DNA from 2 places in the Pseudomonas extremaustralis genome. Region 2 is predicted to be linked to the other one. Evidence: predicted binding sites of a transcription regulator. Region 2 holds the regulator's gene; the other holds the start of a gene.
The links. Region 2 encodes sigma-54, which starts transcription at its own class of promoters, with help from an activator protein. Its sites were predicted from a motif close to ANTGGCATNNANNTTGCTNT; they were not measured.
Positions count from the first base shown of each region.

Region 1 (5,270 bases), 2.8 Mb from region 2:
TTAAGCCTATGTAACGTCGGCACAGTGCTGGCGGCGACACCTGTGACCGAGGCCAAGCCCGCTACCCATGCCCAACAGAAGTCCCCCGCGAAAAAATCGGCACCGGCCAAAACCGCTCCCGTCGTCAAAAAGAAAGCCGCCACCGTGAAAAAACGTGCGTCGGTCGCGAGCAAATCCAAGGCGGCCCGTGAAGTGGCGCAAACCCAATTGCCACCTGCACATTTGGACTTGTCACTGCCTTCGGACATGGTCAGGCACTTGCAGCCTCTGGGCACCGTGCCCAAACCCAAGAGCGTGCCGCTGCTGCCACCGATGTTTGGCGAGAAACCCACCGACAACAGTGCGTTCCAGATCAACGGTCGCCTGCTCAGCAACGAAATGAAGCTGCAATTGCGCAACGAAGAGCGCCGTGAAGTGGAAGGCGCCGCATTGGAATTCGAGTTCAAGCAGTAAACCTTCCGCCAAACGTGACGCCTCCCCTCGACCATCTGTCGCAGACTGGTCAGTCACTTTTGTTTGGCACGAAAAAAGCCCTGTTAGACCATTTTAAAACGGCTGTTTAAGGGCGTACTCTAAGCCCGGCCATCTACATTGAGTCGTCGAGGATCTACTGGTCATGAAATGCCGTGAAGGTTGTGGCGCTTGCTGCATCGCCCCCTCCATCAGTTCACCCATACCGGGAATGCCCAATGGCAAACCGGCGGGCGAACGCTGTCTGCACCTGTCTGTCGAACAGCTGTGCCTGTTGTTCGGCCGACCGGAACGACCGGCAGTGTGCAGTGCTTTCAAAGCCGATATCGACGTGTGCGGCACCGACCAGGCCGATGCCATCCGCTTGATCGGCTGGTGGGAGCAGGTGACGGCGGCTTGATGGGCTTTACTATCGGAACTTCAACAATAAGGAATACAACAATGGGTTCGCTGAAACGAATGGCTGTGTTGTGCGGTTTTACGGTGTTGTTTGCTGCCACTGCCCAGGCTGAGGATTGGCAGGTCGCCAAGGACGAAGACGGTATCAAGGTTTCTCTGAGTGAAATTGCCGGCTCCAAGTACAAGGCTTATCGCGGCGTGACGGTGATCAAGGCGCCAATCGCCAAAATCCAGGCTCTGCAGGAAGACGCGGTCGGGGCCTGCTCCTGGATTCACGAGTGCAAGTCGCAAAAGTTACTCAAGGCGCAAGGTGACAAGAGCTGGACCTACACCCAGTTCAAGGCACCGTTCCCGGTGACTGACCGTGATTCCATCCTGGAAATCACTACGTCCAAGGCCGCCGACGGTACGGTCACCCGCACGCTCCTGGAAGTGCCGACCTATCAGCCGGAAGTCAAAGGCTACGTACGGGTAGCGCAGGTCAACGGCTTCTGGAAACTGGTCCCCAAAGGCGACAACCAGACCGAAGTCACCTACCAGGTGCACACTGAGCCCGGCGGCAGCGTGCCTTCGTGGTTGGCCAACAAGTTCGTGGTGGATGCCCCGTTCAACACCTTGAAAGCCCTCAAGGAGCGCGCTGAAAAGTAACAGCAGTTGATCAGGTGCCTCCTGCCTTGAGTGGAACGTTTGGCGAACCTTCAAGGTCCAGATAGGTATAGGCCCACACATGGGTTTTATCGAGGAGGCACCAATGCAAACGTGGCAAATTACCTTCGTTGACGATCACGGCGTCAAGTCTGTCGAGCAGTTCGCCTGCGAGCAGATGCCCAGCCTGGAAGATGCTGCCCACATGATTCGCAACAAACTGCTACCCGTGGCTGCCGAACTCGACCTCAATGATCTTGAAGGTCGCCAGCCAGAGCCTACGGTCAAGATCCTCAAAGACCAGAACAGTATTCAAATCCTCGACATTTCCCCCGCCGCCTGAATATTGGCTGTATGTGTTCCTAGCGCCTCTGGTGGAGGTGATAGCTTCGCGCTACTCTGCAAGCGAGATCAGCGAATGAATCGCTAAGGTCTGGTCTTGTCAGCTACATGCTTGTTTTCCATCGGTGATGTTATTGCCGCAGTACCCGCGCCAGTAGGGCGCGGGCTTCGGGAAGCACGGAAAGTCTATCCATCGGTTTGAGGAGGACGTTTCATGAGCACAGCCTATCAAGAAGACATCAGCACCAACGTTCTGCGCCGCATGAAAGAAGGCGGCTTCGACTTTTCACGGTTTCACCCCATCGAGTTCTACGCCATTTTTCCGGATGAGGAACGGGCGCGCAGGGCTGCGGGTCGATTTCGTGGGGAGTCCCTGAATGCCCAGGTCAGCGCGCGCGACGATGGCGCCTGGTACTTGGAATTGAGCAAAGTCATGTTTGCAACCTACGACGGCATAGGAGACTTCGAGCAGGACTTTGAGGCGGTGGTCGAACCTTTGGGCGGAATCATCGAGGGATGGGGAGTCAAGCAGGAGGTGCGTGGCTTGCCCATGTAGCGGTATGAGAAACACAGCGTATCGGCTGACCTATGGGTCAGCCGATTTTGTTTGGGATGTCTGAAAAACTCTGGAACTTGTGCTGTCTTTTCCGGCACCCAAAAAAAACCACCCGAGCAGGGTGGCTGAAAGGGAAGACCGGGAGAGCCGGTCGGTACACGAGCTATCAAGGTACCGATTGAGCAAGGGTTGACGCTGTAGGACACGTCCTGTTCAGCACAGGAGGGCGATTATCCGCGGGCTTGGTCGGGCAGTGAAATCAACTGAGACTATGCTGTTGATAGTCAAAGTCCGCATTGTGATGAGGCATGCGGCGATACACTGGGCGTTCTGCGCACCAGGACGGTGCGTTCAAATCTCTTGAGTTATTCAACCCACTGATTTTTAAGTGTTTATGCCGCTGGCACGGGCCTTGCGATGGTTCTTGCGTCCGGGTGACAAGGAGTTCGGCATGATCCGCACTTATTACGATGAAATGTACGACGGGGCAGGGCAGGTTCGCCCTCACTACCGTGAGTTCGCCCGCTGGTTGGCCGATACCCCTGCTGAACTGCTGGCACAGCGTCGGCGCGAAGCCGATTTGCTGTTCCACCGCGCCGGGATCACCTTCACCCTTTACGGGGACGAGCAAGGTACTGAGCGACTGATTCCTTTCGACACGATCCCGCGCAGTATTCCCGCCAGCGAATGGCGGATGGTCGAGCGCGGCTGCATCCAACGGGTCAAGGCGCTGAACATGTTCCTCGCCGACCTGTATCACGAACAACGCATCATCAAGGCCGGGATCATCCCCGCCGAACAGGTACTGGCCAACGAGCAGTACCAACTGGCGATGCAGGGGCTGAACCTGCACCGCGATCTGTATTCCCACATCTCCGGGGTAGACCTCGTTCGCGATGGCGACGGCACCTATTACGTGCTGGAGGACAATCTGCGTACACCGAGCGGCGTCAGCTACATGCTCGAAGACCGCAAGATGATGATGCGCCTGTTCCCGGAGCTGTTCGCGGCCCAGCGCATTGCGCCCATCGACCATTACCCCAACCTGTTGCTAGACACCCTGAAAAGCGCCAGCCCCCTGGATAATCCCAGCGTGGTGGTGCTGACCCCTGGGCGCTTCAACAGTGCATTCTTCGAACATGCCTTTCTTGCCCGGGAAATGGGCGTCGAACTGGTGGAGGGCGCCGACCTGTTCGTGCGTGACGACCACGTGTTCATGCGCACCACCGACGGCCCCAAAGCCGTGGACGTGATCTACCGTCGCCTCGACGATGCGTTCCTCGACCCACTGGCGTTCAACCCGGACTCCATGCTCGGCGTGCCCGGCCTGCTCGCGGCCTATCGCTCGGGCAACGTGGTGCTGGCCAATGCGATCGGCACCGGGGTGGCGGATGACAAGTCGGTGTATCCCTTCGTCCCCGAGATGATCCGTTTTTACCTGGATGAAGAACCCATCCTGCAAAACGTTCCTACTTTCCAATGCCGTAAGCCCGACGAATTGTCCCACGTACTGGCCAACCTGCCGGACCTGGTGGTCAAGGAAACCCAGGGCTCCGGCGGCTACGGCATGTTGGTCGGGCCGGCCTCCACGGCGGCGGAAATCGAAGCTTTCCGCGCCCGCATCAAGGCCAAGCCTCACGCTTATATCGCACAGCCCACCCTGTGTTTGTCCACCTGCCCGACCTTCGTCGAAAACGGCATTGCACCGCGCCATATCGACCTGCGCCCGTTCGTGCTGTCCGGCAAGGAAACCCGTGTAGTGCCCGGCGGTTTGACCCGCGTGGCGCTGCGTGAAGGGTCGCTGGTGGTCAATTCATCCCAGGGCGGCGGCACTAAAGACACCTGGGTGGTTGAGGACTGATGCCATGTTGAGTAGAACTGCCTCGGATTTGTACTGGATGTCGCGCTACCTGGAACGCGCGGAAAACCTCGCGCGCATGCTCGATGTCAGCTATTCGCTGTCGCTGATGCCCCAGGATGGGCGCGGTGATGGCCTGCATGAATTGGCCATGCCGCTGTTGATCACCGGCACGCTGGATGACTACCACGAACGCCATGGCGAATTGCATGCCGAACGGCTGCTGCACTTCTTCGCGCTGGACGCGGCCAACCCGGCCAGCATCTACAGCTGCCTCGGCGCCGCGCGGGCCAGCGCCCATGCGGTGCGTGGGCGAATCACTGCCGACATGTGGGAAAACATCAACGCCACCTGGCTGGATATTCGTGACATCGCCCAGCAGGGGCTGAGCCGCTATGGCATGAGCCGTTTTTGTGAGTGGGTCAAGGAGCGTTCGCACCTGTTCCGTGGGGCGACCTACGGCACCATCATGCGCAACGATGCCTTTCGCTTCATTCGCCTGGGCACCTTTATCGAACGCGCCGACAACACCCTGCGCCTGCTGGACGCGCGCTATGAAATGGCCGGCGACCAGGCCGAAGCCGTCACCGATGGCACGGCCCACGCCTACTATCAGTGGAGCGCGTTGCTGCGCGCGCTGTCCTCGTTCGAGGCCTACACCGAGATTTACCGCGACGCCCCCGGCGCCCGGCAAGTCGCCGAGCTGTTGCTGTTGCGCGCCGACGTGCCGCGTTCGCTGCGAGCCTGCAGTGAAGAGATCGACCAGATCCTCGCCAGCCTGCCAGGCCTCAATGGCCGACCGGCACAACGCCTGGCCGCCGAGATGGATGCGCGCCTGCGCTTTACCGCCATCGATGAAATCCTCGAGGAAGGCCTGCACGCCTGGCTGACCGACTTTATCCCCTTGGTCCGCCAGTTGGGCGACGCCATCTACAGTTCCTACCTGGAGGCGGCATGAGACTCTCCATCAGCCACGAAACCACCTACCGCTACGAAGAC
Region 1 covers NZ_LT629689.1:28,122-33,391, forward strand. Annotated here, with positions in the region: gene BLR63_RS00150 (hypothetical protein) at 1-453, shown strand, start outside; gene BLR63_RS00155 (YkgJ family cysteine cluster protein) at 617-871, shown strand; gene BLR63_RS00160 (START domain-containing protein) at 913-1,518, shown strand; gene BLR63_RS00165 (hypothetical protein) at 1,622-1,858, shown strand; gene BLR63_RS00170 (ribonuclease E inhibitor RraB) at 2,072-2,413, shown strand; gene BLR63_RS00175 (circularly permuted type 2 ATP-grasp protein) at 2,865-4,274, shown strand; gene BLR63_RS00180 (alpha-E domain-containing protein) at 4,279-5,229, shown strand; gene BLR63_RS00185 (transglutaminase family protein) at 5,226-5,270, shown strand, end outside.
Region 1: a site for sigma-54 is predicted at 2,813-2,832, ahead of BLR63_RS00175 (circularly permuted type 2 ATP-grasp protein). Genes of this name have one in related genera too.

Region 2 (5,270 bases):
CGTGCCGGGCTCCGGCTGGTTCAGCAGACGCAGCTTGATGGCGTCACGCAGTTGGTACAGGTTAAGACTGGTGGTATTGATCTTGAGGTCGGCGAGGTCAATGATCGGACCGAGCAGCTTGCTTTCGTCTTCGATGGCTTCGGCCAGGGAGCGATGAGGGCTGCTGAGGGGGTGTCTTCGACGGGTCTCGGAGAAACGCTTGAGCAGAGTCTCTTCGTCGGCATCCAGGTACAGCACATCGCAATGAATGTGCTTGGCCCGTACTTCCTCGAGTAACTGCGGGAATCGCTCGAGATGGCTGGGCAAGTTGCGGGCATCAATCGAGACGGCGACCAGCGGCTGCGCCAATTCTGTGTGGATCAATGCGCGTTCCGCCAGTTCCGGCAACAGGCCGGCGGGCAGGTTGTCGATGCAGTAGAAACCGTTGTCCTCAAGAACATTGAGGGCGGTGCTTTTACCCGACCCGGAGCGGCCGCTGACGATGATCAAACGCATGATTACCGCCCGTTCTGTTCATCCAGTACAACCTGGTACAGCGCCTCATTGCTGCTGGCGCTGCGCAGTTTGTCGCGTACGTCCTTGCGGTCAAGCATGCTGGCGATCTGCCGGAGCAGTTCCAGGTGCGCATCGGTGGCTGCCTGTGGGACCAGCAGTACAAACAGCAGGTCGACCGGGGCACCGTCGATGGCGTCGAAATCGATGGGAGCTTCCAGGTGCAGCAGGGCGCTGACAGGTGTCTCGCAGCCCTTCAGGCGGCAGTGGGGAATGGCGATGCCGTTACCAAAACCTGTGGAGCCGAGTTTTTCACGGGCAATAAGAGCCTCATATACATCTTGCATCTCCAGCTCAGGCACTTCGCGGCTGATCAGGTTGGCAATTTGTTCGAGGGCTTTTTTCTTGCTGCCGCCCGGCGCATTCACAAGTGAACGGCCGGGGGTCAGGATGGTTTCAAGTCGGATCATGGGGGGAGAGTTAACGACCTGTACCTTGCATCAGGTGCAGATTCTTTTCCTTATGCTTTATGAGTTGGCGGTCCAGCTTGTCGTAGAGCGAGTCGATCGCCGCATACATGTCCTCATGCTCAGCATTGGCGACGAGCTTGGCATTCGGTACGTGCAGGGTGGCCTCGATTTTCTGTTTGAGCTTATCGACCTCCATGATGACCTGCACGTTGGTGATCTTGTCAAAATGCCCCGCAAGCTTGTTCAGCTTGCTCTCGGTGTACTCACGCAGGGGCTTGGTGACTTCCAGCTGGTGTCCACTGATGTTGACTTGCATACAGCTTCTCCTTCGTTGCCAGTGCATAAAGCGGCAGGCAAGAACGCCTGCCACTGGAACGCTGTGGCCCGCCCGTCACATCAAACGCTTTCGCTCGCTGGAAGGCGCGATCCCTAGGGACTCGCGGTATTTGGCGACGGTTCGACGGGCGACCTGAATGCCTTGTGCCTCCAGTAAACCAGCGATCTTGCTGTCACTCAACGGCTTTTTCTGATTTTCCGCGGCAACCAGTTTTTTGATGATCGCGCGGATCGCCGTGGACGAGCATTCGCCGCCTTCGGAGGTGCTGACGTGGCTGGAGAAAAAGTATTTCAGCTCATATATACCCCGTGGGGTATGCATGAATTTTTGCGTGGTTACCCGGGAAATCGTCGATTCGTGCATGCCCACCGCTTCGGCGATGTCATGCAGAACCAGGGGTTTCATCGCTTCGTCGCCGTATTCCAGGAAGCCGCGCTGGTGCTCGACGATCTGGGTGGCCACTTTCATCAGGGTTTCGTTGCGGCTTTGCAGGCTCTTGATGAACCAGCGCGCTTCCTGCAACTGGTTGCGCATGAAGGTGTTATCGGCGCTGGTGTCGGCGCGGCGCACGAAGCCGGCATATTGGGGGTTGACCCGCAGGCGTGGCACCGACTCCTGGTTCAACTCCACCTGCCAGCGCTCATTATGCTTGCGCACGATCACGTCGGGCACGACGTATTCGGCTTCAGTGGACTCGATCTGCGAGCCTGGGCGTGGGTTGAGGCTTTGCACCAACTCGATGACCTGGCGCAGGTCGTCTTCCTTGAGCTTCATGCGGCGCATCAACTGGCTGTAGTCGCGGCTGCCCAGCAGGTCGATGTAGTCAGTGACCAGGCGCTGGGCCTCAACGAGCCAAGGAGTTTTGGCGGGCAACTGGCGCAATTGCAGCAACAGGCACTCGCTGAGGTTGCGCGCGCCGATGCCTGCGGGCTCGAACTGCTGGATGCGGTGCAGGACGGCTTCGATTTCGTCCAGCTCGATGTCCAGTTCCGGGTCGAAGGCTTCAAGAATTTCTTCGAGCGTTTCGTCCAGATAGCCCTGGTTATTGATGCAGTCGATCAGGGTTACGGCGATCAGGCGATCGGTGTCGGACATCGGCGCCAGGTTCAATTGCCAAAGCAAGTGGCTCTGAAGGCTCTCGCCGGCGGAGGTGCGGGTGGTGAAATCCCACTCGTCGTCATCGTTGCTGGGCAGGCTGCTGGCGCTGGTCTGGTAGACGTCTTCCCAGGCGGTGTCTACGGGAAGTTCGTTGGGAATGCGTTCGTTCCAGTCGCCTTCCTCAAGGTTGTCCACCGTCGGGGCGGTTTCCTGGTAGGAGGGTTCCTGTACGTCGGAGTTGGGTTTTTGCTCGATGTTGTCAGCCAGTGGGTCTGCATTATCGAAGTCGTCGCCTTCTTCCTGGCGTTCGAGCATCGGATTGGACTCCAGGGCCTCCTGGATTTCCTGTTGCAGGTCCAGGGTCGACAATTGGAGCAGGCGGATGGCCTGTTGCAGCTGCGGTGTCATCGTCAGCTGCTGGCCCATTCTCAGGACTAGCGATGGTTTCATGGCAGGGGCTTAACACCTTATTCGCCGGCGCAATGCGCCATCCACGACAGGGCGCGTGAGCGCCAAACATAAGCAAATTATATGCCTGATATCGGGGGCTTTGCCTAGAGCGCGGTAACAATAAAAATCCGGAGGTTTTCATTGACTCCCGCGCGCCTTGGCGAACGGCCGTGACACCACGGTAGTTACAGGCGGAACTCGTGACCCAGGTACACTTCCTTGACCAGTTCGTTGGCAAGGATGGTCGCGGAATCGCCTTCGGCAATCAGCTGTCCATCGTTGACGATATACGCGGTTTCGCAGATATCGAGGGTCTCACGGACATTGTGGTCGGTGATCAGCACGCCAATGCCCTTGGCCTTGAGGTGGTGGATGATCTGCTTGATGTCGCCTACCGAGATCGGGTCGACGCCTGCAAACGGTTCGTCCAGCAGGATGAACTTGGGGTTGGTGGCCAGGGCCCGGGCAATTTCCACGCGGCGACGCTCGCCACCGGACAGGCTCATGCCGAGGTTGTCGCGAATATGATTGATGTGGAATTCCTGGAGCAGGCTTTCCAGTTCCTTGCGACGCCCGTCACGGTCGAGTTCCTTGCGGGTCTCGAGGATCGCCATGATGTTGTCGGCTACCGACAGTTTGCGAAAAATCGATGCTTCCTGCGGAAGGTAGCCGATGCCAGCGCGGGCGCGACCGTGCATCGGCTGGTGGCTGACATCCAGGTCGTCGATCAGGACGCGCCCCTGATCCGCCTGGACCAGCCCGACGATCATATAGAAGCAAGTGGTCTTGCCGGCGCCGTTAGGGCCGAGCAGGCCGACGATCTGGCCGCTGTCGATCGACAGGCTGACGTCGCGCACGACCTGACGGCCTTTGTAGGCCTTGGCCAGATGCTGGGCTTTCAGGGTTGCCATTACTCGGCCTTCTTCTTCGGCTGGATAACCATGTCGATACGTGGGCGCGGCGCGGTGACCTTGTTGCCATTGGCACGACCGGCGTTAGCAATCTGTTTCACGGTGTCATAGGTGATCTTTTCACCTTCCGTGGAGTTGCCATCGGGGCTGAGCACCTTGGCCTGGTCGATCAGGACAATGCGGTTTTGCTGAGCGTGGTACTGGATGGTTTTACCGTAGCCTTTCATCGGGGCAGTGTCGGTGGCCGCCTGCTTCTGCTCGAAGTAAGCCAGGTTGCCGACCGAAGTGACCACGTCAATGTCACCGGATGAGGTGCGAGTCAGTGTCACCGTGTTGCCGGTAATCTTCATCGAGCCCTGGGTGATGATCACGGCGCCGGTATAAGTGGCAACGCCTTGCTTGTCATCCAGTTGCGCATCGTCGGCTGCGATATGGATCGGTTGCTGGCTATCGTTCGGCAGAGCCCAGGCGCTCACGCTTCCCAGTGCTGCGCCCAGACTGAGCAAAATAGGGAGAGTTTTAACGAGCCTCATACTGTCCTCTTACGTTCGATAGCAGGTGTATCCTGCTTTCTTTCAAATACGCTTTCATTCCCTTGCCAGTCGATACACCGCCAGCGCCGTCGATTCTAACGTCTTGCTCGGTCTGCGCATATTGCTTCTGCGGGAATACGGTCATGCGGCTGGTGGTAATCACCGTGTCGCGGTTCTTGGCATCGGTACGCGCAACGCGCACCGAGTCGATCAGTTCTACTTCGGTACCGTCCGGGTTGACCTCGCCGCGCTTGCTGGTGACGTGCCATGGAAACTCGGTGCCGCGATAGATATTCATGTCCGGGTTTGTCAGCAGGGTGACCTCGGTCGCCTTCACATGCTCGACCTTGTCCGAGGTCATCTCGTACTGCAACTTGCCGTCAGGCAGGAACTGCACACTTTTGGCGTTGGTGGCGTAGTAGTCGATTGCACTTTCGTCGACCTGCGCTGCAGGCTGGTCGAGAAAGCGCTCCGGGCTGATATTCCAGTAGCCCACCGCCAGGAATAACGCGGCGATGACTGCGAACAGCAGGAAGTTGCGAATCTTTTTGCTCAGCATAAAACGCTCTATAGGTAGGCGGCGTGGGCCGCTTCAAGGCTGCCCTGGGCACGCAGGATCAACTCGCAGAACTCGCGGGCTGCACCTTCGCCACCGCGCGCGGCGGTGATGCCATGGGCGTGCTGGCGAACGAACGCCGCGGCATTGGCAACGGCCATGCCCAGGCCCACGCGACGGATCACCGGCAGGTCGGGCAAGTCATCGCCCAAGTAGGCGACCTGCTCGTAGCTTAGGTTGAGTTGGCCAAGAAGCTCGTCCAGAACCGCCAGTTTATCCTCACGGCCTTGATACAGGTGAGGAATCCCCAGGTTTTGTGCGCGGCGTTCCACAACGGGAGTTTTTCTGCCGCTGATGATCGCCGTTTGCACGCCCGAAGCCATCAACATCTTGATGCCCTGGCCGTCGAGGGTATTGAACGTC
Region 2 covers NZ_LT629689.1:3,886,737-3,892,006, reverse strand. Annotated here, with positions in the region: gene rapZ (RNase adapter RapZ) at 1-495, opposite strand, end outside; gene ptsN (PTS IIA-like nitrogen regulatory protein PtsN) at 498-962, opposite strand; gene hpf (ribosome hibernation-promoting factor, HPF/YfiA family) at 973-1,278, opposite strand; gene BLR63_RS17970 (RNA polymerase factor sigma-54) at 1,354-2,847, opposite strand; gene lptB (LPS export ABC transporter ATP-binding protein) at 3,033-3,758, opposite strand; gene lptA (lipopolysaccharide transport periplasmic protein LptA) at 3,758-4,291, opposite strand; gene lptC (LPS export ABC transporter periplasmic protein LptC) at 4,278-4,850, opposite strand; gene BLR63_RS17950 (KdsC family phosphatase) at 4,859-5,270, opposite strand, start outside.